3 regions of the Pseudalkalibacillus nanhaiensis genome follow, and region 3 is predicted to be linked to each of the others. Evidence: riboswitches for the same ligand, from Rfam matches in the RefSeq annotation. Region 3 holds a riboswitch; each other region holds the start of a gene.

Region 1 (11,099 bases), 170 kb from region 3:
TACGGAACACTGTTCATCCAAATGGAGGGTGAACCAACTGAACTTGAAAACGCAATAAGCTACATCAGACAGCAAGATGTGGAAGTCGAGGTGATGATCCATGACAACTCTATTTCCTAATGTCGATTGGGAGGATATGTGGGAAGCGACTTTAGAGACGATTTATATGACGGTCATTTCCGTCAGTGCAACATTCATACTTGGAATCATTTTGGGACTGTTGCTCTTCCTTACAGAGAAAGGAAGTCTATGGCAAAATAAACCGATTCAAACAGTGGTTGCTGCAGTCGTAAATATTTTCAGGTCTATTCCATTTATAATCTTAATTATTCTTCTTGTGCCCTTTACCACATGGCTAGTCGGTTCAATGCTTGGTGCGAATGCAGCTCTACCTGCACTGATTATCGGCGCGGCACCTTTCTATGCAAGAATGGTCGAAATTGCTCTGCGTGAAATTGATAAGGGTGTCATTGAAGCTGCTAAATCTATGGGCGCAACCGATATGCAAATCATCTATAAGGTTTTACTGCCTGAATCTTTACCCGCGTTAATATCTGGAATTACGGTAACGGCAATTGCCTTGATTTCTTATACAGCAATGGCTGGCGTGGTCGGAGCAGGTGGTCTTGGAACACTTGCCTTCCTTGATGGTTTCCAACGGAACCAGAACGACGTAACATTAATCGCTACAATTATCATTTTGATCATCGTGTTTATCATCCAATGGATTGGTGACTTTTTGACACAGCGTACAGATAAAAGATAACTGGAGGGAAACAACATGAAGAAACTTATTTCCATTTTGACAACCGTATTTATTTTGTCCGTCCTAGCAGCTTGTGGTGGAGGCAATGGTGATAAAGAGGAACTTGTCGTAGGTGCATCCAATGTTCCTCATGCCGAAATTCTTGAAGAAGCGCAACCGTTGTTGGAAGAGAAAGGCGTTAAACTTAAAATCGAAACGTTCCAGGACTTCGTCGTTCCGAATAAAGCACTAGCGAACAAAGAACTGGATGCGAATTATTTCCAGCACGTCCCGTATATGGAACAACAAATGAAGGAAAATGAAAGCTACGATTTCGTAAATGCAGGTGGCATTCACATTGAGCCAATCGGTGTTTACTCGAAAGAATACAAAAGTCTAGAAGAACTCCCTCAGAAAGCAGAAATCATCATGAGTAATGCGGTAGCTGACCATGGTCGCATGCTTAGCATGCTTGAAAGCCAAGGCTTGATCACCCTGAAAGAAGGCGTGAAGAAGTCGGAAGCAACGATCAAGGATATCGCTGAGAATCCGAAGGAGCTTAAATTCACCGCTGAAGTAGACGCAGGACTACTGCCGAAGATCTATAATAATGGGGAAGGAGATGCCGTCCTGATCAACACGAACTATGCGATTGACGCTGGATTGAATCCAAAGGAAGATGCCATCGCCCTTGAAGGATCAGACTCCCCATATGTGAACATTATCGCGGTTAACAAAGGCGATGAAGAGGATGAAAGAGTCAAAAAGCTTGTAGAAGTGCTGCGATCTAAAGAAATTCAAGACTTCATCAAAAAAGAATATAAAGGTGCCGTTGTACCGGTCAGTGAATAATATATAAGAAGGAGTACCGATTTATCGGTGCTCTTTTTTATATAATGGTTTAAGCAAAATTTTCCCGGGATACATTTTCTAAGAAGAATCATACTAACTATGATGAATAATCGACATGTTAGGAGTGATTTAAATGAATCAAAATGAATCTCATCAGCATCCCGGGACACCAACTGAAGCTGCGTTAATGGATTATAAACACGGTCTTGGCGTATTCACTGAAAAAATGCCCGATATTGCACGTAAATACAATGCATTTACAGAATCATGCTTCAAAGCTGGAAAGCTGACGAAAAAAGAAAAGCAGCTGATCGCTCTAGGTATCAGCATCTATTCTCAAGATGAATACTGCATCATCTACCATACAAAAGGATGCCTTGATCAAGGATGTACAGAAGAAGAAATCCTTGAATCTGTCGGTGTTTGTGCTGCCTTTGGAGGCGGGGCAGCAATGAGTCAATCAGTGACGCTTGTCCAAGAAGCGATTTCCGATTTAAGTCAGATGAAACATTAATCCGTCGATATAGATAGAATAGCAAGAAAATGGGATGTATTCGGGGGATATATAATAACCGTCCCCCTAATATGGTCCGGCGGGGTGTGAGAGAGTCACACCCTTAATTATCAACATATATGGAATTTGGTGTTTTAACAATCAACTGGTAGGGTATTAACTGTAGTGAATAAAAATTATGAAATCTTGAAAGGATTGATTCATTATCCATCACATTGACACAAACCATACAGGTGAAATGGAGAAAGCCATGCACCAATCACACGGTATAGGTTATGCGCAATACGAACGTAGCCTGGAGAAACGTATGGAAATTGAACGTAAAAGAGATCGTGAGTATAAGCAAAGCTTGCAAATGCTCAACGAATTTACGGGAAAAGTCAATAAGTCATAATTCACAACTACAGCATAGAAAAACTGGAAATTGAGCTAATATATTTTGGACCTTATCGCACAATAGATAAGGTCCTTTTATTTTGAAGGAGGGAGTTTCTGGATCCTATTAATGCAAGACTGTACATAAAGCAAGTGTTGAAGATCAAAACGAAGCTGAAAAGTCGCAGAAAAGATCTTCATAAGAGCGATGAAGATCAAAACTGGGTGAGAAAGCGGGGAAAAAGATCTTCATAAGAGAGATGAAGATCAAAACTAGGGTGAAAAGCAGAGGAAAAGATCTTCATAAGGGTGATGAAGATCAAAACAGGGCGAAAAGAAGCAGAAAAGATCTTCATAAGGGCGATGAAGAACAAATCAGACTAAGCGAGCAGCGGAAATGTCCTTCATCCAGGGAATGAAGGACAAAACGACCCAAGAAAACAGCGGAAATGTCCTTCATCCAAGGAATGAAGGACAAAACGACCCCAGAAAACAGCAGAGATGTCCTTCATCCCACATTACTCTTCTCCCTTCTTAAAAGCCGTGTTAATAGGCTTGTCGCTTTCAATAAGTCGCATTCATTCTCAATTAGCGAGTTATTTATGCCCATATTTCCGAGTGTCTTGTTGAGAATTGATTTGATTTGTTTTAAAATTAGAATGATAATAAAGAAAAAGAATCAGGATTATTTCATTTTTGTGTTGTTTTTCGTTACAATGTTAAATGGAGTAAATTGATTTGAAATACGAAATTGGAGGGTTAAGTCATGACTGCACCAAACATTAAGATCGAAAATCTACATGTTTCCATTGAAGGAAAAGAAATTATCAAAGGTCTTGACCTTGAAATAAACGGTGGAGAAATCCACGCAGTAATGGGACCAAACGGAACAGGTAAATCTACACTTGCTTCTGCATTGATGGGCCACCCTAAGTACGAAATCACAGAAGGAAAAGTGACGTTCGACGGTGAGGATCTGCTTGAAATGGAAGTAGACGAGCGTGCGAAAGCGGGTCTATTCCTAGCAATGCAATATCCAAGTGAAATCAGCGGTGTAACGAACGCAGACTTCCTACGTTCTTCTATTAATGCACGCCGTGAAGAAGGAAATGAAATTTCACTAATGAAGTTCATCCGTAAAATGGACAGCAAGATGGAGCTTCTCGACATGGATGAATCATTCTCTCAACGTTACCTGAACGAAGGTTTCTCTGGCGGTGAGAAGAAGCGTAATGAAATTCTTCAATTGTTGATGCTTGAGCCGAAGATCGCAATTCTTGACGAGATCGACTCTGGTCTAGATATTGACGCATTGAAAGTCGTTTCCAAAGGTGTCAATGACATGCGCAGCCCTGATTTTGGTTGCTTGATCATCACGCACTATCAACGTCTATTGAACTACATCACACCAGATAAAGTACACGTTATGATGCAAGGTCGTATCGTGAAATCTGGCGGACCTGAGCTTGCTCAACGCCTAGAAGAAGAAGGTTACGACTGGATTAAAGAAGAACTCGGAATTGAAGACGAAACTGTGAGCGCAGAACAAGCATAGGCTTTGAAGGAGGATTTATATGTCAGTGGAAACGAACGAAACGAAGATTGCCTTCGATCAATCATACGTAAGTGACTTTTCGAAACAAAGAAATGAACCAGAATGGTTAACGGAACTTCGTCTTCGTGGATTGGAACTGGCTGAAAGCCTACCGATGCCGAAGCCGGAGAAAACGAAGATCGACAACTGGAACTTCACTCAATTTCAGCATGTTGTAAAAGCATCTAAAGTTGAAAAAGTGGATGACCTTCCTGAATATATTTTGAATTTGATCGGGAAAGAGGACCGTACAGATAACTTCATCGTACAACGTAACTCGACTCCTGCTTTCCAACAGCTTTCTCAAGATTTGAAAGATAAGGGTGTCATTTTCACAGATATCGCGACAGCTGTACAAGAGCATGGCGATCTTGTGAAGAAATTCTTCATGAATCAAGCTGTGAAAATCGATGAGCACCGTTTGACTGCACTACACGCTGCTCTATTGAATGGCGGAGTTTTCGTATACGTACCAAAAAACGTTGAAGTTGATGTACCACTTCAATCTGTTTTCGTACAGGAAGATGGAGAAGCATCTCTGTTCAACCACGTACTGGTTGTAGCAGAAGATAACAGTTCCGTTACGTATGTAGAAAACTACCTTTCTCATAGCGATGATCAAGCTTCAGTAGCAAACATCGTTGCAGAAGTTTACGCTGGCCCGAATGCACGCGTACAGTTCGGTGCTGTCGATAACTTCGCAAAAGGCATGACGACGTATGTGAACCGTCGTGGACATGTCGAGCGTGATGGAAAAATCGAATGGGCGCTCGGTCAGATGAACGATGGAAACACCATTTCAGATAACACGACAAACCTTGTTGGTGACGGATCTGCTGCTGATACGAAGACCGTTTCTGTCGGCCGTGGTGACCAGAAGCAGAACTTCGTCATCCGTGTAAACCAATGGGGTAAACAATCGGATGCGCAACTTCTTGCCCATGCGGTTATGAAGGAAAATGCAAGCTCCATCTTCAACGGTATTGCGAAAATTGAACACGGTGCAACAAAAGCGAACAGTGAACAAACTGAACGCGTATTGATGCTCAGTGACAAAGCGCGTGGAGATGCGAATCCAATCCTACTGATCGACGAAGACGATGTAACAGCTGGACACGCAGCTTCAGTCGGACGCATGGATCCAATCCAAATGTTCTACCTTATGAGTAGAGGGATCTCTAGACAAGAAGCAGAACGTCTAGTCATCCATGGATTCCTTGCACCAGTCGTAAACGAACTTCCAATCGAGGGTGTGAAGAAGATGTTGACAGAAGTGATCGAAGGGAAAGTCAACAAATGATTGCGAATGAGCTTCGCAAACAATTCCCAATCCTCAACCAAGAAGTGAATGGGAAACCGCTTGTCTATCTGGACAGTGCAGCAACTTCACAAAAGCCGATTTCGGTCATTGAAACCCTCGAGCACTATTACAGAAATGACAACTCTAACGTACACCGTGGTGTTCATACGTTAGGGACTCGTGCGACAGACAGTTATGAAGGCGCTCGTGAGAAAGTCCGACGGTTCATCAATGCTTCCTCTACGGAAGAAGTGATTTTTGTAAGAGGAACGACCACAGGGCTCAACACGATTGCTGGAAGTTATGGTCGTGCTAATGTCGGTGAGGGTGACGAAATCGTCATCACGCCGATGGAGCACCATAGTAACATCATTCCTTGGCAGCAGCTTGCAAAGGAAAAAGGTGCGACATTAAAGTACATTCCTCTTCAAGAGGATGGAACAATTGATTTAAAAGATGTTGAAAACACAATTACAGAACATACTAAAATTGTATCGATCATGCACGTATCAAATGTTCTAGGTACGATTAATCCAATCAAAGAGATCACAGAAATCGCTCACCGCAACGGTGCTGTCATGGTTGTTGACGGAGCACAGGCTGCTCCTCATATGGCTGTGGATGTACGTGAACTTGATTGTGATTTCTACGTCTTTTCTGCTCATAAAATGTGCGGACCGACTGGAATCGGTGCACTTTATGGCAAAAAGAAGCTTCTTGAAAAAATGGAACCAGTCGAATTCGGCGGTGAGATGATTGACTTCGTCGGCTTGTATGAATCGACGTGGAAGGACCTTCCTTGGAAGTTTGAAGGAGGTACGCCTATCATTGCAGGTGCAATCGGCATGGGTGCTGCCATCGATTTCTTGGAACAGGTTGGCCGCACTGAAATCGAGAAGATGGAGCATGAACTGGTCACCTATGCGATGGAACGTATGTCAGCTGTTGAAGGCTTGAAAATATACGGGCCGAAGAATCGTGCAGGGCTGGTTACATTCAACATTGATGATGTCCATCCACACGATGTTGCGACCGTACTTGATGCGGAAGGGATTGCCGTACGTGCAGGACATCACTGTGCCCAACCATTAATGAAATGGCTTGATGTTACAGCGACTGCTAGAGCTAGCTTTTATCTTTATAATACGAAAGAAGATGTAGACGCTCTGGTCGATGGACTAAAGACAACAAAGGAGTATTTTGGTCATGTCTTCTAATCTAGATCAGCTATATCGTCAGGTCATCATGGACCATTATAAGAACCCTCGTAACCGAGGGGAGCTTGAAGATGATGGCGCTCTGACGTTCAACTTGAACAACCCGACATGTGGAGACCGGATCCAAGTATCCATGCAAGTGGAGGACGGAAAAATCAAGGATGCGAAGTTTGAAGGGGAAGGCTGTTCCATCAGCCTCGCTTCTGCATCGATGATGACAGAAACCATCAAAGGACTTCCGGTTGACGAAGCACTTGAAATTTCAAAAATCTTCTCTGAGATGATGCTCGGAAACGATTATGATGAAGGCGACTTGGATCTTGGCGATCTGGAAGCTCTTCAAGGCGTATCGAAATTCCCTGCACGTATCAAATGTGCAACTCTTGCATGGAAGGCACTGGAGAAGAGTGTTGAACAGAAAGAGAACGAAGAGGAATAAGGAACTCTGGTTGTTATTTGTTCCTATGCCCCTTACAATAGAGGTATAGACACAACGTACACAACTGGCTCTGGATGTATGTATCCTTTAAGGAGGGATTGAACGATGGCTAAGAAAATGCCAGAGATCGGCGAATATAAATATGGTTTTAAAGACAAAGACGTTTCGATCTTTAGATCCAAGCGCGGATTGACGGAAGAAATCGTTCGTGAAATTTCACGTATGAAAGACGAGCCACAATGGATGCTCGATTTCCGTTTGAAATCACTTGAACAGTTCTATAAAATGCCAATGCCTCAATGGGGCGGAGACTTGAAAGAATTGAACTTCGATGACATCACTTACTATGTAAAACCGTCTGAGAAGTCTGAGCGCTCATGGGATGAGGTACCTGAAGAAATCAAGCGTACGTTTGATAAGCTCGGTATCCCTGAAGCAGAGCAGAAATATCTTGCTGGTGTATCCGCTCAGTATGAATCTGAGGTCGTATACCACAACATGCAAGAAGACCTTGAAAACATGGGAATCATCTTTAAAGATACGGATACAGCTCTTAAAGAGAACGAAGATCTTTTCAGAGAGCATTTCGGTAAAACGATTCCTCCATCTGATAACAAGTTCTCAGCATTGAACTCTGCAGTATGGTCTGGTGGATCCTTCATTTACGTACCTAAAGGTGTAAAATGTGAGACACCACTTCAAGCGTACTTCCGAATCAACTCTGAAAACATGGGTCAATTCGAGCGTACATTGATCATTGCAGACGAAGATTCATCTGTACACTATGTTGAAGGTTGTACGGCACCGGTTTATACAACGAACTCACTTCACAGTGCAGTCGTTGAGATTGTTGTTAAGAAAAACGCATATTGCCGTTACACAACGATCCAAAACTGGGCAAACAACGTATTCAACCTTGTTACAAAGCGTGCTGTAGCTGAAGAGAACGCAACGATGGAATGGATCGATGGTAACATTGGTTCCAAGCTGACAATGAAATACCCTGCAGTCATCTTGAAAGGTGAAGGTGCACGTGGTCTGACGTTGTCCATCGCACTCGCTGGTAAAGGTCAACACCAGGATGCTGGTGCGAAAATGATTCACTTGGCTCCGAATACGTCATCCACGATCGTATCGAAGTCCATTTCCAAAGGCGGCGGTAAAGTAACATACCGCGGTATCGTACACTTCGGACGCAAAGCACAAGGTGCTCGCTCGAACGTTGAGTGTGATACGCTGATCATGGATAACGAGTCGACTTCTGACACGATTCCATACAATGAGATCCTGAACGAAAACATTTCCCTTGAGCACGAGGCGAAGGTTTCGAAGGTATCGGAAGAGCAGCTCTTCTATCTCATGAGCCGTGGAATTTCTGAAGAAGAAGCAACAGAAATGATCGTAATGGGCTTCATCGAGCCATTCACAAAAGAACTTCCAATGGAATACGCAGTCGAAATGAACCGACTGATCAAGTTCGAAATGGAAGGCTCAATCGGATAACAATGTTGATAAGCCCTGGCATGGATAATGCCAGGGTTTTTTTATATGTAAGAGGAGGAGAGTTTACATTAGGTCCCCTAAATTGAGAAAAAAGTATAATGGAGGACGTTAAAGAGGTTCTAACGTCCTCGAAATTGAGAAAAGCGGAAAATGATGGATCTTAAAGAGGCTTTAACGTCCCCAAAATTTAGAAAAAAGTTAAATGAGGGACGAATATATTTTTTGTGGAAATTCTACTTAGAAAAATCACACATAACCACCTCTGTTCATAAAATAAATGTACTACTGAAACAAGCTAATTTAACGCTATAATTTTACGAGAAAAAATCCTTTACAACGTTATCGAAACGTAGTAAGATTCTAATTAAATCAAATTCAAATGAATAATGAAAACTTCTTATCCAGAGAGGCGGAGGGACTGGCCCTTTGATGCCCGGCAACCATCGAATCAATCTTGTGATTGAGGAGAACGGTGCCAATTCCTGTAGGATAGTCAACTATCCTAGAAGATGAGAGGATCGTTTATGATACTAACGAACCCTTTTCTTACTGGATAAGAAAAGGGTTCTTATTTTGGGTACGAACCAATAAACTCTCGATAGAAGTTTCGTTATTTTGAAAGGAAAGATGAGTAATGGCAACAGCGCTATTTGGTGCAGGATGCTTTTGGGGAGTGGAAGCATTTTTTGAACAAATTGAAGGAGTGATCTCTACGCGAGTAGGGTATTCTGGCGGACTTGTAGAAAACCCGACTTATGAACAAGTAAAAGCTGGAGGCACGGGACATGCGGAAGTGATTAAGATCGAATTCGCCCCTAACATCATCACCTATCGAGAATTACTGAACAAACTGTTTGAGATCCATGACCCTACAACTGTGAATCGTCAAGGGATCGATATTGGCCATCAATATCGTTCGGTGATCTTTTACACGGATGAAGCTCAGAAATGCGAAGCGGAAGCGAAAATCAAATCGCTGGTCGAAGCAGAAGTTTACAAGCTTCCGATCGTGACAGAAGTAAATCCAGCTTCTAATTTCTATGAAGCAGAGGAATATCATCAGAAGTATTTTCAAAAGAATGGTTCTGCCGCTTGTGGAATCTAATGAATTTTATAAATGACCCTTACGCAGAGGTTCAGCTGGCCGAATCGTGTATATAGTAAATATGAACACGAAGGGCTAGGGAAAGTATGTTACGTATTCAATACCTGATTCTTGCAACAGGAATCGTCATCTTGATATCCCTAAGCATGGCTGCGTTCGGTAACTTAGGGTGAGAAAGAGCTCTTAATCAATAAGAGCTCTTTTTATATTGCTATTGAAAGACCCTCTTACCATTCAAATACTTGCACTTTTTGTGTGGACAACTCAAAATAAAAGTAACGAATTAAAATATGAGAGGTACGTGTGTATGATTGAGATCGGAGTGACGGGTTGGGGCGATCACGACTCGCTATACCCACCTGATATCAGAGCGACAGATAAACTGAAAACATATAGCAGCTTCTTTCCGACTGTAGAGGTCGATTCGTCCTTTTATGCTATTCAACCGGTTAAGAATTATCAGAAGTGGGTGAAGGATACTCCTGAGCGTTTTTCTTTTGTTGTGAAGGCGTATCAAGGAATGACAGGGCATACGAGAGGGGACATTCCGTTTGAGAGGCCTGAAGAAATGTTCGAGCTTTTCAAAACGTCTATTAAACCTCTTCAGGATGCTGGGAAACTGAAGATGGTGCTGTTCCAATATCCTCCCTGGTTTGACTGCAACCGTGAAAATGTTGAACATTTAAGGGACGCCAAGGAAAAGATGGGCGATATTCCAGTTGCCTTGGAATTCCGTCATCAGTCCTGGTTCCACCCATCCTTCAAAGATCGGACACTTGAATTCATGAAGGAAGAGGGCTGGATCCATAGTATTTGTGATGAACCACAAGCTGGTACAGGGTCTGTTCCAACAGTACTTGAACCTACTCACCCGGAAAAAACATTGATCCGATTCCATGGTCGAAATGTGCACGGCTGGCAAAAGAAAGGCAGAAACAACCAGGATTGGCGAGATGTTCGATATCTTTATCGTTATTCTGAAGATGAACTCATAGAATGGAAGGAAAAGCTTCTCAACCTCCATAAACCGGGGCATGATTTAACGGTCCTTTTCAACAATAATTCAGGTGGAGATGCAGCTGACAATGCAAAACAGATGATTGAGCTATTAGGCATTGATTATGAAGGACTTGCTCCGAGACAGCTTGATCTCTTCTAAATGAGTCTTACATCTTTACGTCAAAAATACTTTAAAGAACCATCAAAGGAGATGATACATTGAGCAACGTAAAGCTCCATCTGTATCATACAAATGACTTACATAGCCACCTCGAACAGTGGCCGAAAATCATGAGCTTTCTGAAGGAACGGCAACAGATCCATAATCAAAACGGTGAGCATGTCATCCGATTTGATATTGGAGATCATGCGGATCGCGTCCATCCTTTGACAGAAGGGACGGAAGGCCAGGGGAATGTTCAGCTCATGAATGAGGCCGGATTTTTGAACGCAACG
Region 2 (11,099 bases), 1.6 Mb from region 3:
CCGCTAGGTCATGAATGCGATTTTGTCATTCAGGGAAAAAGAAACGAAGGTCTCCTCGTAAAACGTAGTCACATTTGTAAGAGGATCACATACAGTAGAAAAACGCTATGATAAAACCGTTTTGAGGGTAAAGAAATGCGTTTTATATGCCCTGAAAACACGGAAAACCCGATTTGAGGGTAAAGAAATGTGTTTTATGTGCCCTGAAAACACGGAAAATCCGATTTGAGGGTAAAGAAATGTGTTTTATGTGCCCTGAAAACACGGAAAACCCGATTTGAGGGTAAAGAAATGCGTTTTATGTGCCCTGAAAACACGGAAAACCCGATTTGAGGGTAAAGAAATGCGTTTTATGTGCCCTGAAAACGCGGAAAACCCGCTTTTGGGGTAAAGAAATGCGTTTTATATGCCCTGAAAATGCGGAAAACCCGCTTATGGGGTAAAGAAATGCGTTTTATGTGCCCTGAAAACACGGAAAACCCGTTTTGAGGGTAAAGAAATGTGTTTTATGTGTTCTAAAAACACGGAAAACCTATTTTGAGGGTAAAGAAACACTGTCAGGCACCGAAATGAGCTCGATTCGCTCTGCTTGTGTCGTTCTAAACCCGAACAAAAGAAAAGATGTTGACAGCATCACTTTACCGTGCTAAGATTCAGATAATTTAAAAACTGAAGATTTAAATGCAAGCTCTTATCAAGAGTGGCTGAGGGACTGGCCCGATGAAGCCCGGCAACCGTCAAACGTAGGTTTGAAATGGTGCCAAATCCTGCAAAGCGTAAAATGCGCTTTGGAAGATGAGAGAGACAAATTCGTTTATTTTGCCTCTCTGTCTTTACAGAGAGGCTTTTTGCGTTCTTGAAAAGAAAGGAGGACGAAATCGTGAGTCATCAACCATGTTACAAAACGGGAACGGTTACAATACCAAACTTCACTCTGGAATCGGGTGAAACGTTGAGCGAAGCGGAGTTGGCCTATGAAAGGTGTGGTCCTCCAGATGCTCCGGCTATTCTTGTTTGCCATGCTTTGACTGGCCATCATAGGACGATTGGAACTCCGGATGAACCTGGTTGGTGGCGTGGATTGATTGGGAAAGGTGGCTACATCGATACGAACGATTATCAGGTTGTTACGTTCAACGTACTAGGAGGTTGCAATGGTTCGACAGGTCCACAGGGCATAGACCCTGAAAAAGTGGAGCCATACGGTGTTCATTTTCCGCGATTAACGATCAGGGATCTGGTTGAAGCGCAATATGTCGGTCTGAAGATACTTGGATTCAATCGATTGAAAGCTGTAATTGGTGGTTCACTCGGTGGTATGCAAGTGCTTGAATGGGGACTTATGTATCCGGATTTTATAGAAGCCCTGTTTCCGATTGCCGTGACACCGACGTTTAGTGATTACGGGATTGCATTCAATCATATAGCCAAACAGGCCATCCTGCATGCGGGAGATCAAGGGCTGAGCATTGCCCGGATGATCGGGATGATGACTTATCGATCGGATTGTTTGTTCAATGAACGCTTTGGCCGCAATAAACAAGCTCATGGAGAAGATCATGACACGTTTGAGGTTGAGTCGTATTTAACCTACCAGGGTGCGAAATTGAACGATCGGTTCAACAAGGAAAGCTATTTGACGCTACTAGACGTGATGAATTCACATGATATCGGAAGGGGAAGAGGAGGTCTTGAGCAAGTCATTCATGGTTATCAGGTTCCAGTGTACGGCATCGGTTTTACCCGAGACCTCGTCTATCCGCCAGATGTGCTGGGGGCCTTCTTAACTGCGATCCAGCATGAGGGTGGGATTGCCGGGTATTACGAAGTGGAGTCTAAGTATGGTCATGACGGTTTTCTCGTCGAGTTTGAGAAGTGGGGATGGATTGTCAAAGAGAAATTGACTGAACTTGATGCATTGGTCCAGGAAAAACAAGTATAACGGTTGAGGAGTGAATGGAATGAGTGAAGAAAAGAAGTATCGCTTAGAAACAATCAGTGTACATGGTGGTTTGAAGGCTGACCCGGTGACAGGAGCAAGAGCATTGCCGATTTATCAATCCAACGCTTATAAGTTCGAGAATACGGATCATGCAGCAGACCTTTTTGCCTTGAAAGAAGAAGGCTACATTTATTCACGGATCCATAATCCGACAGTGACCACAGTTGAAGAGCGGGTTGCTCAGCTTGAGGGAGGAATCGGTGCGTTGGCGTTAGCGAGCGGAATGGCCGCAATTTCGACTGCCATCTTCAACATTGCTGAAGCGGGTGATGAAATTGTATCCGCCTCAACGCTGTATGGTGGAACTTACAATTTGTTCGCAACAACATTACCGAAGCACGGGATCAAAACACACTTTGTTGATCCTCAGGATCCTGAAAATTTCAGAAGCGCCATCACTCCTAAAACGAAAGCGATATTTGCAGAAACAATCGGGAACCCAGGCCTTCATGTGTTGGATATTGAAGCGGTGGCAAATATTGCACATGAAGCTGGCATCCCATTGATCGTCGACAACACGTTCGCTACACCATACCTATCTAGACCGATCGAGCATGGCGCGGACATTGTCATCCATTCTGCCACCAAATGGCTAGGCGGAAACGGTACGTCTCTAGGGGGCATTATCGTTGATGGAGGGAAGTTCGACTGGAATTCACCGAAATTCCCTGGTTTTACAGAGCCAGACCATAGCTATCATGGTATCGTCTATTCTGAAGCCTTGCCAGAAGCAGCTTTTATCGTAAAAGCTCGTGTCCAACTATTGCGAGACACAGGCCCTGCCATCAGTCCATATAACGCCTTTCAAATTGCGCTCGGTTTGGAAACGTTGCATGTGCGCATCAAGGAGCATGTTTCGAATACAAGAGAAGTCATCGCCTACTTGGAAAATCACCCTGCGGTTTCGTGGGTCTCGTACCCTGAGCTAACGGACCATCCCTCTCATCACCTTGCCAAAAAGTATTTGCCGAAAGGGGCTGGCTCTGTTGTTGTATTTGGGATTAAAGGCGGGAGAGACGCAGGTTCAGCCGTCATCAACAGTGTGTCGCTCTGGTCTCACGTCGCAAATGTAGGTGATGCAAAGAGTCTGATCATCCATCCAGCAAGTACGACGCATCAACAGCTGTCTCCGGAGCAATTGAAAGAATCTGGTGTCACCGAAGATCTCGTCCGATTATCAGTCGGGATTGAAAATGTGGCCGATTTAATTGAAGACCTTGAACAAGCGATTGAAGTGGCAACAGGCTTTTCATCCTTCAATACGAAGGTCGTTTAATGAACATTCAAGAAAAAGATCCTATTCCACTTATTGATCTCAGAAGCTTTCTCGTACTGGTCATTGTCGGTGTATCCATTGGATTCATTACTTGGTAAAAGGAGGGGACACGTTGGCGAATTTAAAAGTCGCTCTACTCGGTTTCGGAACGGTTGGTAGTGGGGTGTACGAAATCATTCAATCGCAGCAGCAACGATTGAATGAAATTTTGGGCCGGAAGGTTGAAGTGGTTGCAGTTCTTATTCAGGATGAAAAAAAGCAGAGAACCATAGGAGATAAGGTGCTTGTCACGTCTGACATTCAACGGATCCTCCAATTTCCTGATTTGGACGTGGTCATTGAAGCGATTGTAGGTGTGGAACCTGGTTATTCGTATTTGAAACAGGTGCTTGAAAAAGGATGTCATGTCGTGACAGCAAATAAAGAGCTCTTCGCTCACAAAGGGGCGGAGTTGAAGGCTTTGGCTACTGCAAATCAGGTAACGGTATCTTTCGAAGCATCGGTTGCTGGTGGGATTCCGATCATCGGTACACTGAACCAATTACTCCAAGGTAACCAGATCACGAAAATTGAAGCGATCTTAAATGGGACTTCGAATTATATTTTAAGTCAGATCCGGCAGAAGGAATGGTCTTTTCGTGAGGCTTTATCTGCTGCTCAAACAGCTGGTTATGCTGAAGCGAATCCATCCAACGACGTTGACGGACATGATACTTTTTTTAAAATCATCATTCTGGCTGAATTGCTGTTTCGAATAAAACCTGATTGGCGTTCCATCGTTCGGAAAGGGATTCGGCACATAACCTCAAGGGATATTCAACTGGCTGAAATCTTTGGTTTCAGGATCAAGCATGTCGCTACTCTTGTGTGGAATGACCGAAATGTTCACATCAGTGTTGAGCCGAAGGTCGTTTCTAGTGAACACCCTTTATATGAGGTGGAAGGTGTCGACAATGCATTGGTTCTCTCCGGTGACCTTGTCGGGGATATAAAATTGCAAGGTCCAGGAGCCGGAAAGTTCCCGACTGCAAGTGCAATCATTGAGGATCTTATCAACATCTACAAGCGAGTATCAGGAGAACGGTTACAAAATGAGGCTGTACTTGAAGTGGACAGATATGAAGAGAGATCGAGTTGGTTCGTCATCGGTAAAACAAATCAGCCGATTGCTGGTCAAGTGAAAGTGGAGAAGACAGTTCAACTGGACGGGACGATCCATACGGTTCGTTTCGTGAAAGCCACCCGAAGCGAAATTGAGAAGATAACACGAGAACATCAGAGCTTTGTTGCTTATCCGATTTCAGGCTCCTATAGTACGATTATCGACCAAGCATCTGTCACAGCTTGATTGTAACGCATACTGAAAGCGCCGTTCCTCATGGAACAGCGCTTAATTTTTTAAAACTCTCGGGATGAAAAAGGGAGGAAAAGCTTAATCCCTCGCTTATTGACCGGGAGAAACTTCATGTCAGCGATCAGATGGCTCACATATCCAGATAGACATGCGAGAAATAGCCCATCCAAGCCAACGGAACCTTCCAATTGCCGTGCAATGATCCCGAAAAAGATGATCCCAAGGATGGAATGGGTATAGCTTCGATGTGGAACGATGGATGCAACAATGATATAGATCCCTAAAAGAAAAAGCCAGTTTTCATTCAGGGATAGACCTGCAATAACGACACCGATACCTGTCACGAGCAACATGTGACTTTTTGTAATGAATGATGACAGGAGGAGGATGGCTGCACCAATGGCCATCCCGTTCCATTTTTCTGCTCCGGCCCCTGAGAGGAAGCTGTAACCGATCAGCAACGCACCAATGATTTGGGCTAATGTTTTAATAAGTGTATGTGAATTCGTCAGTTTATTGCTTAACGTTCCATCAACATCAATGTCTGGAACGAGAGCTGCTACCCCGGCACATGTGATGAGGATGCCAGTCGTCAATGGGTCTGCTTCAAGGGTGTTGGAGGTAATCAGACCTGCCACAGCACCAACGAGCAGATGTGATGTTCCTTTCATGCTGCTTCACCTGTCTCTCTATCTACTGGTATTTGTATAACGAGCAATATTCGTAATTTTATAGAGAGACGGTTTATTCGTAAATGCTTACAGGTGAAAATATGTCTATTTACTCATTTGTTTTATTGGATTTTCATTTTTCCAATCGCAATTCCCACAGGACCATTTCCAACAGGTATCACATCAGTAACCGTATTTGTTCTTGTACGAATAACGGAAACCGTACCATCATCCACATTGGTGACGTAAGCTCTACTTCCATCTGGAGTCATCGCTATTCCTCTTGGACCATTTCCAACAGAAATGGTCTTTATGATTGCTCTTTCTTTCGTATCAATGACCGAAACACTTTTACCTTCCAAGTTTGTGACGTAGGCAAATTTGCCATTTGGTGTGAAAGCGATAAGACGCGGTCCACTTCCAACTGGGATGGTATCAATAACAGTTTTTGAGGAGGTATTAATGACAGAGATCGTATCATCCACTGAATTAGCTACATAAGCGGTCTCCTCATCAGGACTTAATGCAATTCCAATAGGTTTTGTTCCAACTGTTATCGTGTCCAAAACCTGGTTTGTTTCCGTGGCGATCAGAGAGACTGTATTGCTGTTGAAGTTTGTTACGTAAGCAAGGTTGCCTTTTTTGTTGATTGCAACCTCAATCGGAGCATCACCGACTTTAACAGTATCAATTACACTATTTTTGACCGTATCAATCACTGAAACATTATCGCTTTCAAAATTCGTCACATACGCATGCTTATTTGAAGGTGTAATGGCAATACCTGCGGGGTTTTGTTCAACAGGGATTTTGGTAATCATGGTGTTCGTCTCTGTATTCATTACAGAGACGGCATTATCGCTGATATTTGGAATATATGCTCTGGTGCCATTTGATTCAATGGCCAATCCAAAAGGATTTTGACCTCCAGGTACGGTCTCCATGACTTTATTCGTATCTGTATTGATGATGGAAATTGTGCTGTCACTCGTGTTCGTTACATAGGCCATTTGCCTTTTCTTATTGAAAGTACCGATGGAAAGGGAAGTTACTTTGTTACAATTAAAGATGATCATCTTTCCGTTGCTCTTTACACCTGTAACGCATCCGGAATCTCTATTAAATTCTAAAAAGGTAATATTGATTGGCTCAGATCCTTTGAAACGAACATTAATTTGTTCTCCAGGCTGTAGCTTCTTGAATTGTTTACAAATACAAGATTGGTCTTTTGTTGACATATCCAAACTCCTTTTTATGGCTTGTATATCAATATATGTATTTTGGCAACAATCTGTATAGGCAAGCTTACCTTGAAAAAGTTACGTTTCGTTTACATCAGGACTTCAATATGGGAAGCTGTTGGTAGAATCGGAACGTGGGTTGATAGTGTAAGTCCTTTCTAAGTTGTGAGATGGTGGTGGATGATGTATTTATACTTGACAATCGTCGTAGTCGTGATTGGCATTCTGTCGCTGATAGGGACGTTACTTGTAGGGAGAAAAGTTAATAGAACGGTCGAAGAATATAAAAAACTGGAAAACCGTACGGAAGAAGAATTGAAGCGTTCTCATGAGTATGAAACAAAATCCGTTAGGTTGAACGTGAAAGTATTGACTCTCATTTATGGCTTCACATTCTTGATTACCATCATCGCACTAGCCCTATACTTTCGTTTTAGGTAGAAAAAAAGGTTTCGGAGGATTCAACCCGAAACCTTTTTTAGATTATGTGAGTGCTTCGTCTACAGCAGCAATGGCGTGAATCCTGGCTGTATCATAGACGGGGATGTCCACATCTTCAGGGTTGATGAGAAGACCGATTTCCGTACAACCGAGGATGATGCCTTGTGCTCCTTCAGCTGTCAGGTGATGGATGATACGTTTGAATTCTTGCCGTGAATTGGGATCGATCTTCCCCTGGCAGAGTTCCTGATAAATGACATGGTTGACGATGGCCCGATCGCTCTCGTCGGGTACAAGGACCTCCAGCCCGTTCTCTTCTAGTCTTGTTTTATAAAAATCCTGTTCCATCGTATATTTCGTTCCAAGAAGTCCGATCTTATTAAATCCGTCCATTTGAATGCGGGCGGATGTTGCATCAGCAATATGTATGACGGGAATAGTGATGTTCTTCTCAATATGATGAATGACCTTATGCATCGTATTGGTGCAGATGAGAATGAAATCCGCACCCCCTGCCTCAAGTGATCGGGCCACCTCGGATAGGTTTGCTCCAGCTTCATCCCATTTCCCTTCTGATTGGTATCGTTGATTTTCAGCAAAATCAACACTGTAAAGTAAGCATTTCGCTGAATGGAAGTCCCCTAGTCGCCTCTTTACCTCCTGATTGATAATCCTGTAATACTCTGCGGATGATTCCCAGCTCATCCCCCCGATTAATCCAATCGTTTTCATTGTTAACCTCCTAATTAATCCTTACCGAATTGGTGTTGTGACAATATCTCGATTATGATGTAAATAACTATACTCCATCTTCATATTAATCTATTGTGCAAAGCTACCTGAATATCCTGCAAAGTGTCAGGCACCATTTTAAACCCCTTGAGCGGAGCGGCTTTTGAAATGGTGCCTGACACGCTCAACGAAAAGGAGAGAGGTCTGTGGGGCAACAATTCGAGGCATTGATGCCGAAGCATGTTGAATTCATTGAACAGCAGCACTTGTTTTTCGTGGGTACTGCGCCATTGGCGGTGACCGGGCACGTCAATCTGTCGCCGAAAGGGTATGATACCTTACGCGTACTTAGTCCGACATCGGTCGCTTATCTTGATCTGACTGGGAGCGGAAATGAAACGAGTGGACATTTGGATGAGAATGGCAGAATAACCTTCATGTTTTGCGCTTTTGAAGGAGCTCCATTGATTTTACGTCTTTACGGTACCGGAAGGGTGGGCGTAAAAGGGTCTCTGTTGTGGGATCAGTATATCGAGCATTTTGAAATGATTCCTGGTGCGCGACAAATTGTAATCGCCGAGATCCACAAAGTCCAGACGTCTTGTGGTTTTTCCATTCCTTTTTTCAATTACGGTGGGGAACGCGAGAAGCTGAAGGAATGGGGCATGAAGAAAACCGAAGCGAACATACTGGATGACTATCAAGCGGAAAAAAACGCTTATACGCTTGATGGAATTGAAACACCTATAGGGAAAGTGATGAAGGAAAGGTGAGAGAGGAGATTGCGCTGGTAGTTGATTTAAAAAGGGTGCCCTCTGAACATGTGTGATGTTCTGGGGCACCTTTTATGTGTTTTGGGCTATAAATCTGTGGAATTGGTCTATATTTTGTAGAATCGGTTTATATTTTCCAAAATCGGTCTATAAATTTTTATTTTTATATGTTTTAGCTCAAATCGGTTCATAATTATACCTGGTGAGCTGGTACCTTCCTAACAGCTACTTAAATGTCTTTAACTATTCGTCACAATAGAGTTTTCCTTTTGGCTGATTCTCTGTCGATTCTCTGCTTTTTTTGACTTAACTTCTTTTTGCGCGGCTTTGAAAAAAGACGCCCCCATTAATAGGATCACCAGAGAAAAAGGCAGTGCAGTAATGATCAGCACATTCTGCAACCCTTGTGTACCTCCGAAATAGACAATGATTGCAGCCATCGTCGATAAAGTGAGTCCCCAAATGATTTTCACCCTGCTTGTCGGATTCAATGATCCTTCAGTTGAAAGCATGCCGAGTACGAATGTAGCTGAGTCCGCTGAAGTGATAAAGAAAATCGCAATGACAAAAACCGTGATAAATGACATCAATGTACCTAATGGATACTCTTGAAGGACACCAAATGTCGCCGTTTCTAATGCGAATTTCGAGATTGTTGCGATTCCGTTCTGTTCAAGATACAAGGCTGACACGCCAAATACCGAGAAGAAAATGAAACAAACGAGAGAAGGTACGAACAAGACTCCCAGCATGAATTCTTTGATCGTTCTACCTCTCGAAATACGTGCAATGAATATGCCGACGAATGGGGACCATGAAATCCACCATGCCCAATAGAAAATCGTCCAATTGTTGATCCAAGTACGATTATCCTCATTTAATGGTGCGATATTGAAACTCATGTTGAAGAAATTCGTAATGTAGCCTCCGATGCTCTGTGTGAACATATTCAAAATATATAATGTTGGACCGACGATGAATAACAGAAGCAACAACAAAAATCCAAGGCCCATATTGATATTACTTAGGTATTTGATCCCTTTGTTAATGCCCGACCATGCTGAAATAATGAACAAGACTGTAGAAACAGCTAGTATCAACAATTGGACTGTAAAGTTACTGGGCGTCCTGAATAAAAAGGAGAGCCCTTCATTAATTTGTGCTGTGCCAAAACCAAGGGTAGCGGCTACACCCATCACAGTAGCTACAATGGCAAGCGTATCGATCAGCTTTCCGAGTGTGCCCTTCATCTTATCTTCTCCAAACAAAGGGATTAAAGTTGCGCTGATTAATCCTGGATACCCTTTATGGAACTTGAAATATGCAAGAACAAGTGCCACGACTCCATAAATTGCCCACGCATGGAGTCCCCAATGGAAAAAGGAATACTGCAAGGACTCCAAAATGGCTCGATTCGAACCAGTCTCAGAAACCGGTGCGTTTTTGAAAGCATGAGAGATCGGTTCTGCCGTCGTCCAAAAAACCATCCCCATTCCCATACCTGCGCTGAATAGCATGGCGAACCATGTCGGTAGTGAAAATTGTGGCTTTTCATGTTCTCCCCCTAATTTGATCTTTCCAAAACGAGAGAAGATCAAATATACACAAAAAGCAAGGATAACCGCAATGATAAGTAGATAATACCAGCCGAACTTATCTGAAATCGTTCCAGTGAACTTGCTCGTCATTTTTTCCAGATGGGTTGGTGCGAACCCACCCCAAAGTACAAATATTGTACAAACGGTAACTGCATACCAGAATACTTTTGTTACACTTTTCATTCTTCCACCTCATAAGTATGTAATCTTTTTTTATTTCTCCATTCTAAAATGGTGTACTTCCCTTTCATTCCACTAGAATCATTAAGAAAAACCTGATTGAATAACGTTTTATCAATGAAATTTCTGGGAAAAGCGGGTAGCACGATTGATTTAAAACGGTAAGGTTGGACTTGATTTGTTCAAGAGACACCATAGAGGAGGGCTTCCAAATGGAAAATATAAAGACAAATAAATCGTTTTATTATGGCTTAGCTTTTGTGATGTTTGCATCATTTTTATGGGGTGTCACAGGTGGTCTTTCAGGTTTTTTGCTTGATCGAGGATGGAACCCCCTTGTAATTGCTACGTTCCGTGGATTGGTAGGCCTTCTCTTTACGTTGATTTGGTTGGTCAGCAGGAAAAAAGTGAACATAACAATCAATCGACGTCTTATATTGTGGTCGATGTTTGCAGGTGTGGGTATTGCAGGAAACTATGTATTTTATTACTTAAGTATCGCGGAAACAAGTGTAGCGATTGCAGCAACACTTATGTATACAGCACCCATATTTGTATTCATCATTTCCGCTATGTTCAATCTGGAAAGAGTAACAACGTTCAAACTCGTTTCGATCGTGATTGTGATCATAGGAATCGTATTATTGACAGGGTCCTATAAAAAGGATCTAGCCGACCTGAACTTATTTGGCATTTTAGCCGGACTTCTATCTGGCCTCTCTTATGCGATGTTTATTTTTGGTTTGAAAAACAGCTCCGAAAATGGAGATCAAATCATCGTATTGGCACTTGCTTTTCTTGTCCAATTTCTACTTGTGTTCACATATGCAG
Region 3 (11,099 bases):
TGTATTTGCAGGTTACTGTAGTGCTCCTCTAGCTCAATCAATGCATTTGCAATCTGCTCATAACTCGGAAGCTTTGATAAAGCCTGCTGACACACCTGGACAAGGTCATGGAGATATCCGCCATCATTCTGATCTTCTCGAAGAGCATAGTAATTCTCAAGAGAAGCACCAGGTGTCAGAGCATGTTCCATCGACCGGTGTAATAGCGCAAAATCCTCCGGGTCCAATGATGTACTACGATCACATAGGTTGTCCAAATAATCGCTGATCGTCTGATAAGCAACGATGAAGCGGATGACTTCACCTCTCCACTCTGCATCCGCTGCTAATAACGAATAAATTCCGCCTCCCTCACAATGGAACGTTTTCGACCCTATACTTTCTAAGGCTTGTGTCCTAAGTTCATCATTCGGAATATGCTCAGCCCTCTTTTTCCAGAAATTCAATTCCTCATGGACATATGGGAGAACCTGTTTATAAATTTTTTTCATTAACGACCAAGGTTGAGATGGGACGGTCATATTCTCACTCCTTATGACTGTTTTGTCTGATCACAAGATTCAATTCGACATACTGATGAATATATTCGAAAACGAGCTCTCTTTCTGGATCATTGAGCACTTCATGATATAATGCCGGCCATTCCTTATAAGCTTTCTCCATTATATCCAAGCTGTTGAACCATTCACGCACTTCCTGTTTATCGACAATCAGATCATTTCCACCCTGCACGACTAATAGAGGAATGTCAGGAAAACGGTGCACGGATTGGAATGCTTGTTTCATCGCATTCATCAGCTCACGGTACCAGCGGATCGACACCTTCCTAACCAGCAATGCATCTTCAGCATCGCGCTTCAATACGTCTTCTGATCTCGTCCCTTTCGGCGGACCACCTCGACTTGAACGTAAACGGAGACTCGGATAGATTTTGTTAATTACTCTAGATACCGAATCCAGCAGTACAGGTGGTTTTTCAACGATACCTAAAGCAGGAGAGGATAATAGGACAGCTGCAAGCGGCATATCCTTTTCAGTAACAGCCCGAATGACCGCCAATCCACCCATGCTATGGCCAAACAAGTAAATCGGCAGATCGAAAGCTTTTGCCGCATCCACCCAAGATTCAATGGTTTCTATATATTCGTCAAAGGAATGAATATGGCCTCTATTCCTTCTCGTTAATCCTTGACCTGGCAAATCCCCCATAACAACATGAAATCCTTTGGATACCCATTGGGAACAAAGCCATTCATATCTTCCGTGATGTTCGCCTGCCCCATGGACCATGACGATGATTGCTTTTGCATCTTCTTTCGCTTCCCATATCCACATCGCAGATCCCCCTTTCAATCTTTCAAATAATTTGCTAAACTGCTAATGATTTCATACAAGATATATCTATTCCCTAATGAAAGAGGTTGATACCTTTGATCTACCCTTATAAAGGTTCAGAGCCTGATATTGACCCTTCCGTGTACGTTGCGGATGGCGTAATGATATCTGGCGATGTGAAAATTGACGCCCAATCATCTGTCTGGTTCAATACGGTAATCCGTGGCGACGTAGCCCCGACTTTTATCGGCAAGCGCGTCAATATCCAGGATCTATCGATGCTCCACCAAAGTCCGAATGTACCCCTGATCATTGAGGATGATGTAACGGTCGGACACCAGGTTACATTACATAGCTGTACCATCAAAAAAAAGGCTTTGATCGGTATGGGCTCACTCATCCTTGATGGTGCCGAAATCGGAGAAGGTGCCTTCATCGGCGCAGGAAGCCTTGTACCCCCTGGTAAAAAAATCCCCCCTAACACTGTTGCTTTCGGACGTCCTGCAAAAGTAGTGCGGGAATTGAATGACCAGGATTTACAAGAGATGGAGCGCATCCGTACTGAATATGTAGAACGTGGTCAATATTATAAATCGCTTAAGCGTTGAATTCTATGATATTTCCATCTGGATCCTGTACAAAAACTTGATGCCAGCCGGTTTTACTGGCTGGTTTATCTAAATATGTACAACCTGCTCGTTCAAGTCGTTCAATCAGGTCATCAATCGATCGGACCCGGACTGCAAAATGAGAGCTTCTACTATTCAATGTCGGTTTCTCTTCTTCAGATAGAGATTTATTCACAATCAAGTGGAGCTGTGTTCCTCCTAGCGAATACCAAATGCCATCAAACTCGAAGTCCGGCCTTTCAGGACTGATCTCGAATTGTAGGACTTTTTCGTAAAAAGCTCTTGCCCTCTTCAGCTTTCTCACTTCTAATGATACATGGTGAATTTGCTCATACACAATGCATCCCTCCTTCTCTGTACCTATATGCCCGCTTTCAACATTTTATCATCCCTATTTTCAAATGTGTAATTTCCATACTCCACCAATCTCCATAAAGATTTTACATTGTTTTGACATTCCCCTAATAGTTCAACGTTATGATTTTGTTAAATCACGATTCAAAGGGGGAAACAGGTTGTCTAGAGTAATCGGATGGCTTCACGAACGGGAATGCTCACTTTTTCATTGGGTGAACAATAAGTGTCAGCATACCTTCTTCGGTAAATACTTCATGACAGTGACGCATGCCGGAGGTGCAACAGGATCGATCGTGATGTGCTTGCTTTTGATGAGCTTGAACGATGGAGAATTAAGGATGATCGGCTTCCAATGCTTACTTGCGCTTGCCATCAGCCACCTCCCAGTACAGGTGAGTAAAAAGCTCTATCCACGTAAACGACCATATCAGGTACTTCCGAATACGATCACGATTTCAAAGCTGTTGAAGGATCATTCATTTCCTTCTGGCCATACGACAGCAATCTTTTCGGTCGTTACACCTCTTGTCCTATGGAATCCACTTTTTGCTGTCCTTTTCATCCCGTTATCTCTGTCTGTCGCAATCTCCAGAATCTATCTCGGTCTGCATTATCCATCTGATGTGTTTGCAGGCATGCTTTTAGGTATTGGAAGTGGGCTGCTCGTCTCTTCCATTCTATGAATCATGTTCAGGGGGGATAAATACAATGAAAATCGCACTCTTTTCTGATACGTATTACCCGCAAGTCAATGGCGTTGCTAACACGTTACATCGATTGGTCAGCTATTGGGAACGACAAGGGATTGACTGTAAAGTGATCGTTCCAAAATCCGGTACCACTGAGGACCTTTATGCCTCTCAGACACATTCGTTGCCAAGCATGCGCTTCCTCTTATACAAGGAATGCCGTGTCGCACTTCCTTACAACCGCGGCGTTACCCAAGAACTGTTGGCGTTTCAGCCTGATTTAATCCATGTCGCTACTCCGTTTTCTACTGGGCTTTTTGGAATGAATCACGGTAAAAAATATGGCGTGCCTATGGTTGCTTCCTATCACACCAATTTCGATCATTACCTTTCGTATTATCACTTACAATGGGCGACGAACTGGTTATGGAAATACTTGCACTGGTTCCATTCCAATTTCGATCAGACTTATGTCCCCTCTCATGACACACTTGATCATCTGACCAAAAAAGGGTTCGACAAGCTTTCGATTTGGGGGCGAGGTGTCGATACAGCACTCTATCACCCTGGTCGTTGTTCGGATGAATTCAAAAAGAAATACAACATTCCGGGGACTCATCTCTTGCTAACTTACGTAGGCAGATTAGCGCCTGAGAAAGACATCGAAACGTTCATCAACATCATTCGAACCTTTCCTAAGGAATGGCAGGATCAGGTGAGTTGGATGATCGTCGGCGAGGGACCGAGTGAAGAAGTCATGAAGGAAACGTTACACTCCTATTCAAATGTACGATTTACAGGATATTTGAGAGGGGAGGAACTTTCACAGGCTTATCGTGCATCTGATCTATTCATCTTCCCTTCCCCTACAGAAACGTTTGGGAACGTCGTATTGGAATCCATGGCTTGTGGTACCCCTGTCATCGGTGCAGATTCCGGTGGCGTGCGAACCATCATCCAGGATGGCACGAATGGATATCTCGTGACCCCCGGCCGCTCTCAAGCCTTCATTGATCGAATCTTATTTCTATTGAAGCATCCGAAAATCTTGAAACGATTTGGGAAGATGTCTCGTGAATATGCTCTAAGTCAATCATGGAATACCATTTTTGCAAAGTTGACGAAGGAGTATATGGAGATCGCTGAACGCAAAAAGAGAATTCATTCGGCATCATAAGTGGATGAATTCGTTTTTGTAGATAATTTCTGTTTTTTGTAGATAATTTTTTATTTTCGTAGATAATTTCAAATTTTCGTAGGAAATTTGAAATTTTTGTAGATAATCACGCGTACACCCTCTTCCTAACATTCATCAAGGCAATTAATGCTCGTTTTTATCACGTTTTCTCCTAAAAACAAGGCCATTCAATAAAAAAAACGTCTTAAACTGACAATTATTCGCCTTAGCATTAAGAATGTTGTTGATTTTGAACAGCCATTAATAAAAAAAATGGCTGCCACCTTCAGGTGACAGCCATTTCATTCATTTATGCGTTGTTCTTCAGTATTTCTGCTTTGTCCGTACGCTCCCATGGAAGGTCGATATCTGTACGTCCGAAATGTCCATAAGCAGCTGTCTGCTTGTAGATTGGACGACGTAGATCTAGCATCTTGATAATACCTGCTGGGCGGAGATCAAAGTTCTCTCGAACAAGCTCAACAAGTCTTGCTTCCGCTACAGTACCAGTCTCGAATGTATCGATTGAAATGGATACAGGCTGAGCTACACCGATTGCATAAGCCAATTGAACTTCACACTTCTCAGCAAGACCAGCAGCTACGATATTCTTCGCGACATAACGAGCAGCATACGCAGCAGAACGGTCCACTTTCGTCGGATCCTTACCTGAGAATGCTCCACCGCCGTGACGTGCATATCCGCCGTACGTGTCAACGATGATCTTACGTCCAGTCAGTCCTGCATCCCCTTGTGGTCCACCGATAACGAAACGGCCAGTCGGGTTGATGAAGTATTTTGTATCTTCATCAATCAATTCAGCCGGAACGACTGGATTGATAACATGCTCTTTCAAATCACGTTTGATTTGCTCAAGTGTCACTTCTGGATGGTGTTGAGTTGAAATGACAACCGTATCTACACGGACAGGCTTATCATCTTCATCATATTCAACAGTGACCTGTGTCTTTCCGTCAGGACGAAGGTATGGTACGACTTCGTTCTTACGTACCTCAGTCAGACGACGACTCAACTTATGGGATAAAGAAATTGGTAACGGCATGAGTTCAGATGTTTCGTTACAAGCAAATCCGAACATCAACCCTTGGTCACCAGCACCGATTGCTTCAATCTCTTCATCAGAGATTGTTCCTTCACGAGCTTCGAGTGCTTGGTTGACACCTTGTGCGATATCAGCAGACTGTTCATCAATGGATGTCAAGACCGCACAAGTTTCATAGTCGAAGCCGTACTTCGCCCGCGTATATCCGATTCCTTTTACCGTTTCACGAACGATCTTCGGAATATCGACGTAAGTAGAAGTGGTAATTTCACCTGCAACAAGGACAAGACCTGTGTTGACAGATGTTTCACACGCAACCCGGGCATTCGGGTCACTTGATAGAATTTCGTCCAAGATCGCATCCGAAATCTGGTCACAGATTTTATCCGGATGGCCTTCTGTAACGGACTCAGAAGTAAATAGACGTCTGCTTTTTGACATTACGGAACCTCCTCGGCGATACACGAAAAATATCGCTGATAATTGATACGGTACTCATTCCGTACGGAAAAGTGCAATAAAAACCCAAGATTTTATAATTCGGATGAAGGATGAACTCATATCTTGAGTTGTTTAAAGTCCACTTTGGACAGAACGTTCATCAATCGGCGAGGATGGTTAAACACCCCTCGTTCTTACCATTCCGGGATTACGTTGCACTAATACTGATGAAAGTATTCGAATTTTCGTTGATTGCGAAAAAAAAACCTTTCCCTTTTTAGAGGAAAGGTGGTTCGTTGTAAACCTTTCACCCTCTTATTTTTCAGGTTAGCACCTTTTCACCTATTGGTGTCGGTTGCTGGGTTTCATTGGGCCTGTCCCTCCACCTACTCGGAATAAGAGTAGCCGTTCTCGCAATATCATATCGCAGTACACCTGCTATGTCAACGAATTTGAACATACAAACACCCTTCAGATGATTATTCTTTTTCCTTATTAAATATGAAAATTCCGAATACTTTTAAGAAAATCCTCTATGGCCGCCTATTTCATTTGACTTCATGTTTCGTTTGTCACAAATAAGGAAAAATAGTATACATTATTAAAATAAATATGTTATACTAATTCAGACGATAATGGATGTCTTGGAATTATTAAATATTATCTTGAAAAGGATGGGTTTACATGAATACGGCACAATTTACATCTTTAACTGATGAACTTATAAGTAAATCTACAACTCATAAGAACTTACCTACACCAACATTGGTCGAAAAAGCGATCTTTCGTGGAGAAGGTGTCCTATCCTCAACTGGTGCTCTCCAAGTTGAGACAGGAAAATATACAGGACGTTCCCCGAAAGACAAATATATCGTCATGGAACCTTCAGTAAAAGATAAGATTGACTGGGGATCTGTCAATCAACCGATTGAAGAAGAGAAATTCAATAATTTATATAAAAAAGTGATCGAATACTTAACAAAAAAGGATGAGACTTTCGTATTTGAAGGATTTGCGGGAGCAGATAAGGCATACCAGCTTCCTTTACAAGTCATCAACGAATACGCTTGGCACAACCTTTTTGCCAGACAGCTTTTCATACGCCCAAATGAAAGCGATTTAAATGGCTTCACACCAGAATTCCAGGTCATTTCTGCACCAGGATTCCAGGCTGATCCGGCTGTTGATGGAACAAACTCAGAAACCTTCATCATCATCTCATTCGAAAAGCGTGTCGTCTTGATCGGTGGTACAGAATATGCTGGAGAAATCAAGAAGTCAATCTTTTCAGTCATGAACTACATCCTGCCTGAAAAAGACATCCTATCCATGCACTGTTCAGCTAATGTCGGGCAAGAAGGCGATGTGGCTTTATTCTTCGGTTTAAGCGGAACAGGTAAAACGACACTTTCTGCTGATCCTAACCGACGTCTGATCGGTGACGACGAACACGGTTGGGCAAACAACGGTGTCTTCAACATTGAAGGCGGCTGCTATGCTAAGTGCATCAACCTCTCTAAAGAAAAAGAACCACAAATCTGGAATGCAATCAAATTCGGCACTGTTCTCGAGAACGTCGTATCAGATGAAGAAACGAGAGTCGTTGATTATGATAATACGACTTTGACGGAGAATACCCGTGCCGCTTATCCGATTGATGCGATTCCAAATGTAATCATGCCGAGTGTGGCAGGAAACCCGAACACGATTATTTTCTTGACTGCAGATGCTTTCGGTGTCCTTCCTCCAATCAGCAAACTTACGAAGGAACAAGCAATGTACCACTTCCTATCTGGATATACAAGTAAGCTTGCAGGTACGGAGCGAGGCGTCACAAGCCCGCAGGCAACATTCTCAACATGCTTCGGTTCACCATTCCTTCCGCTGCATGCTGAACGTTATGCAAAAATGCTTGGTGAAAAGATCGCCCAGCATGATGTCGACGTTTATCTCGTGAACACTGGCTGGTCTGGCGGTGAGTATGGTGTGGGTAAACGTATGAATTTATCCTACACGCGTGCAATGGTCCAGGCTGCTCTTGAAGGGGAGCTACGCTCTACGGAAACGGTGAAGGATCCATTCTTCGGATTGCATATTCCGACTCGTTGTCCGGGTGTCCCTGGTGAAGTCCTTCAACCGAGAAAAACATGGACAGATCAGAATGCTTATGACGAAAAAGCGAAAGAACTCGCATTGAAGTTCAAAGAAAACTTCAACAAGTTCCCGAATGTTAGCGAAGAAATCAAAAAGGCTGGACCACTCGTATAATCGAAAATGCAAGAAGCGACCCAAATTTGGGTCGCTTCTTTTTGTCATGCTCCATTTATCGTTGTTTTTTCATCCAGCTGCACAGATCCCGGGTTACTTGAAGCTTCTTTTCAGGGGTGAAATGATGGTCGTCTTCGATGTACCAGGTTTCATACCGTTTATCATGCTCGTACAGCTTCCTTTCCAGCAAACGCGCGTGTTCAAAGGACACATTTTCATCATAGATGCCATGAATGATCAGAACCGGAGCTTCAAATCGTGGCACTTCGCTAAGTGGTGTACGCCATTCATATCGATCTGGATACTTGTAAACGGACCCTCCGACAACCCGCTTCAACATTTTTCGTAGTCCTTTCCGTTCCTCATACGTAAGCTTCATATCCGAAACACCGCCCCATACGACAACTGAACGGATAATGTCAGGGTAATATCCCGCGGTGAAAAGCGCCATTGCGCCTCCCCTCGAAAAACCGAATACATGTAAAGAGGATGAATCCACGAAAGGAAGATCATCCAAAATACGCAGTGCCGAAAAAGCATCATGCCGATCCTCGCCGCAAAAATCCTCCTGCCCTTCCCCTCCCTCATTCCCCCTGTAATGAGGGGCGAAGACGACAAAGCCCTGGGAGGCAAATTGGATGATCCGCGCTATCCTCACCTTCCCAACCTGCTTGATCCCTCCTCTGAGATACAAAAGTCCTGGTAGAGCTTCTTCTGAAACAGGTTGAGCCAGTAAACCCTTCACAAGAAAATCCTGGCTTTTATACGTGATTACATATAATTTTATTCCAGGATGTGGTGACGGAAAACGTTGCACATCCTCGATCCGATTCGACTCAAACATAGACACACCTCACAGTATTTCTAGGCGAACACACATTATAAGCATCAATCATACACTATCCCATCTAAGTTTGTGGAGGGATAGGAATGTTCAAGAAAATAAAACGTCATATCGCTGGAGCTGCTTCCTTCATACTTGCATTCACATTACTGGCAGCAGGCTGCTCAAACAGCTCCTCAAATGATAAAGTGCGAGTTGCAGAGGTTACTCGATCCATCTTTTATGCACCACAATATGTGGCGATTGAGAAAGGCTTTTTTAAAGAAGAGGGGATCGACCTGGAGTTGACCACGACCTGGGGCGGAGATAAGACGATGACCACGCTGTTATCGGATGGAGCGGATATCGCCCTTGTCGGTTCAGAGACGACCATTTATGTCTATGCTCAAGGAACGACAGACCCTGTTATCAATTTTGCCCAGCTCACTCAAACAGACGGTACATTCCTTGTCGCGCGTGAAAAGCCGGATACTTTTTCTTGGGATCAGCTGAAGGGAAGTACCTTCCTTGGCCAACGGAAGGGCGGCATGCCTCAAATGGCAGGTGAATATGGCCTGAAAAAGCACGGGATCGATCCTCATAAGGATTTGAACCTTATCCAGAATATCGAATTCGCAAATATTGCGAACTCCTTCGCATCCGGCACAGGGGATTATGTACAATTGTTTGAACCGACTGCCAGCATATTTGAAAAAGAAGGCATTGGTCATATCGTTGCATCGTTCGGTAAAGAATCCGGTAAGATTCCGTATACCACCTATATGGCCAAACAGAGCTACATGGATGAAAATAACGATGTCATCGAACGATTCACCCGTGCTCTATACAAAGCGCAGCAATGGGTTGATACTCACTCCGCTAAGGAAATCGCTCAAGTTATCAAGCCTTATTTTGATGATACCCCGCTTGATTTAATTGAAACTGTGACAGAACGGTATAAGAATCAACACAGTTATGCCACCAATCCGATCCTTGATGAAGAAGAATGGAACAACTTGCAGACGATCATGGAAGAAGCGGGTGAACTTCCTAAACAAATCGATCATGCGATACTTGTAAATACCGAAATCGCTGAAAAAGTTGCAAAGTAAGGAGTGATGGAGGTTGTCATTCTTAACCGTTCATCAATTGACCCATGCCTACTTTTCAACCCAATCGAGTACAACAGCCGTAGAGGATATAAATATTGATATTGAGGAAGGAGAGTTTGTTTCCTTCCTCGGCCCAAGCGGCTGCGGAAAAACGACTTTATTGTCCTTGATTGCAGGTCTGTTCAAGCCTACACTCGGCACGGTGAATATGAAAGGGAAAGAAGTGCGGAATGTCAAAAATCAAATCGGATATATGTTCCAGCAGGACTATCTCTTCCCCTGGAAAACGATTGAAGAGAACATCTTGCTAGGCTTGAAAATCCAGCGAAAGTTGAATGATACGAGCAGGACCTTTGCATTGGAGCTATTGGAACAAATGAATCTCAGTCATACCCGTACGAAATATCCTCATGAGCTTTCAGGTGGAATGCGTCAAAGGATTGCACTCGTCCGGACATTAGCGACCCAGCCTGTCCTGCTTTTATTAGATGAACCATTTTCAGCGTTAGACTATCAAACGAAGCTGAAATTAGAAAACCTTGTCTTCAGGACGTTGAAGGATCACGATAAAACAGCTTTACTCGTGACCCATGACATTGGTGAAGCCATTGCGATGTCAGATCGGGTCATCGTTTTATCAGCAAATCCAGGTAGAGTTAAATCGATACACACCATACCTGATCAGCTTAAAAAGCTGGATCCCTTTGATGCAAGAGCTCATGCAGACTTCCATGATATCTTCCAGTTGATCTGGGAGGAGTTGAATGAACTTGAAAACGAAAGTTGAACTTGCATATGAACAATTCAAAAATCAAGTGAAACGCAGGAAAAGGCAGGTCATCGTCACCCAATTTACCTTATTCCTTTTATTCATCGCTTTATGGGAAATTGCTTCATCGATGGCATGGGTCAACCCCTTGTTGTTTAGTTCACCAAGTAAAATCGTTCACTTGTTCATCGATAAGATCGGGGATGGGACCTTGTTCGTCCATATTGTCGCGACCACAGGAGAAACGCTCGTCAGCTTCGTCATTGCAACCATTTTAGGTACCGCATGTGCTGCACTATTATGGTGGTTCCCGTTTGTTTCGAATGTGTCTGACCCATACTTGGTCGTTTTGAACGCAATGCCGAAAGTCGCGCTTGGCCCCATTCTGATTGTCGCCCTCGGTCCAGGATACGTTTCGATCATTGCCATGGGTGTG

What was found. Region 3 has a riboswitch for S-adenosylmethionine ahead of metK (methionine adenosyltransferase). Riboswitches for the same ligand answer to the same signal wherever they lie in the genome.
Region 1: it holds a riboswitch for S-adenosylmethionine, as region 3 does, so the genes downstream of both, msrA (peptide-methionine (S)-S-oxide reductase MsrA) here and metK (methionine adenosyltransferase) in region 3, are expected to answer to the same signal.
Region 2: it holds a riboswitch for S-adenosylmethionine, as region 3 does, so the genes downstream of both, metX (homoserine O-acetyltransferase MetX) here and metK (methionine adenosyltransferase) in region 3, are expected to answer to the same signal.

Annotation. Positions count from the first base shown of each region.
Region 1 covers NZ_CP143541.1:2,954,010-2,965,108, reverse strand. Annotated here, with positions in the region: gene V1497_RS15395 (methionine ABC transporter ATP-binding protein) at 1-120, shown strand, start outside; gene V1497_RS15390 (methionine ABC transporter permease) at 101-766, shown strand; gene V1497_RS15385 (MetQ/NlpA family ABC transporter substrate-binding protein) at 782-1,597, shown strand; gene V1497_RS15380 (carboxymuconolactone decarboxylase family protein) at 1,731-2,111, shown strand; gene V1497_RS15375 (hypothetical protein) at 2,362-2,505, shown strand; gene sufC (Fe-S cluster assembly ATPase SufC) at 3,253-4,041, shown strand; gene sufD (Fe-S cluster assembly protein SufD) at 4,061-5,380, shown strand; gene V1497_RS15360 (cysteine desulfurase) at 5,377-6,597, shown strand; gene sufU (Fe-S cluster assembly sulfur transfer protein SufU) at 6,587-7,036, shown strand; gene sufB (Fe-S cluster assembly protein SufB) at 7,142-8,539, shown strand; SAM riboswitch class I at 8,934-9,055, shown strand; gene msrA (peptide-methionine (S)-S-oxide reductase MsrA) at 9,174-9,644, shown strand; gene V1497_RS15340 (DUF72 domain-containing protein) at 9,952-10,803, shown strand; gene V1497_RS15335 (bifunctional UDP-sugar hydrolase/5'-nucleotidase) at 10,863-11,099, shown strand, end outside.
Region 2 covers NZ_CP143541.1:1,157,428-1,168,526, forward strand. Annotated here, with positions in the region: SAM riboswitch class I at 689-802, shown strand; gene metX (homoserine O-acetyltransferase MetX) at 881-1,942, shown strand; gene V1497_RS06050 (O-acetylhomoserine aminocarboxypropyltransferase/cysteine synthase family protein) at 1,962-3,278, shown strand; gene V1497_RS06055 (homoserine dehydrogenase) at 3,391-4,626, shown strand; gene V1497_RS06060 (metal-dependent hydrolase) at 4,677-5,303, opposite strand; gene V1497_RS06065 (YncE family protein) at 5,426-6,541, opposite strand; gene V1497_RS06070 (hypothetical protein) at 6,725-6,985, shown strand; gene V1497_RS06075 (aspartate/glutamate racemase family protein) at 7,028-7,717, opposite strand; gene V1497_RS06080 (pyridoxamine 5'-phosphate oxidase family protein) at 7,924-8,490, shown strand; gene V1497_RS06085 (BCCT family transporter) at 8,730-10,271, opposite strand; gene V1497_RS06090 (DMT family transporter) at 10,481-11,099, shown strand, end outside.
Region 3 covers NZ_CP143541.1:2,779,843-2,790,941, forward strand. Annotated here, with positions in the region: gene V1497_RS14440 (tetraprenyl-beta-curcumene synthase family protein) at 1-521, opposite strand, end outside; gene V1497_RS14445 (alpha/beta hydrolase) at 526-1,335, opposite strand; gene V1497_RS14450 (gamma carbonic anhydrase family protein) at 1,431-1,943, shown strand; gene V1497_RS14455 (VOC family protein) at 1,933-2,301, opposite strand; gene V1497_RS14460 (phosphatase PAP2 family protein) at 2,480-3,004, shown strand; gene V1497_RS14465 (glycosyltransferase family 1 protein) at 3,030-4,187, shown strand; gene metK (methionine adenosyltransferase) at 4,498-5,691, opposite strand; SAM riboswitch class I at 6,004-6,093, opposite strand; gene pckA (phosphoenolpyruvate carboxykinase (ATP)) at 6,376-7,959, shown strand; gene V1497_RS14480 (alpha/beta hydrolase family protein) at 8,015-8,803, opposite strand; gene V1497_RS14485 (ABC transporter substrate-binding protein) at 8,890-9,894, shown strand; gene V1497_RS14490 (ABC transporter ATP-binding protein) at 9,908-10,681, shown strand; gene V1497_RS14495 (ABC transporter permease) at 10,659-11,099, shown strand, end outside.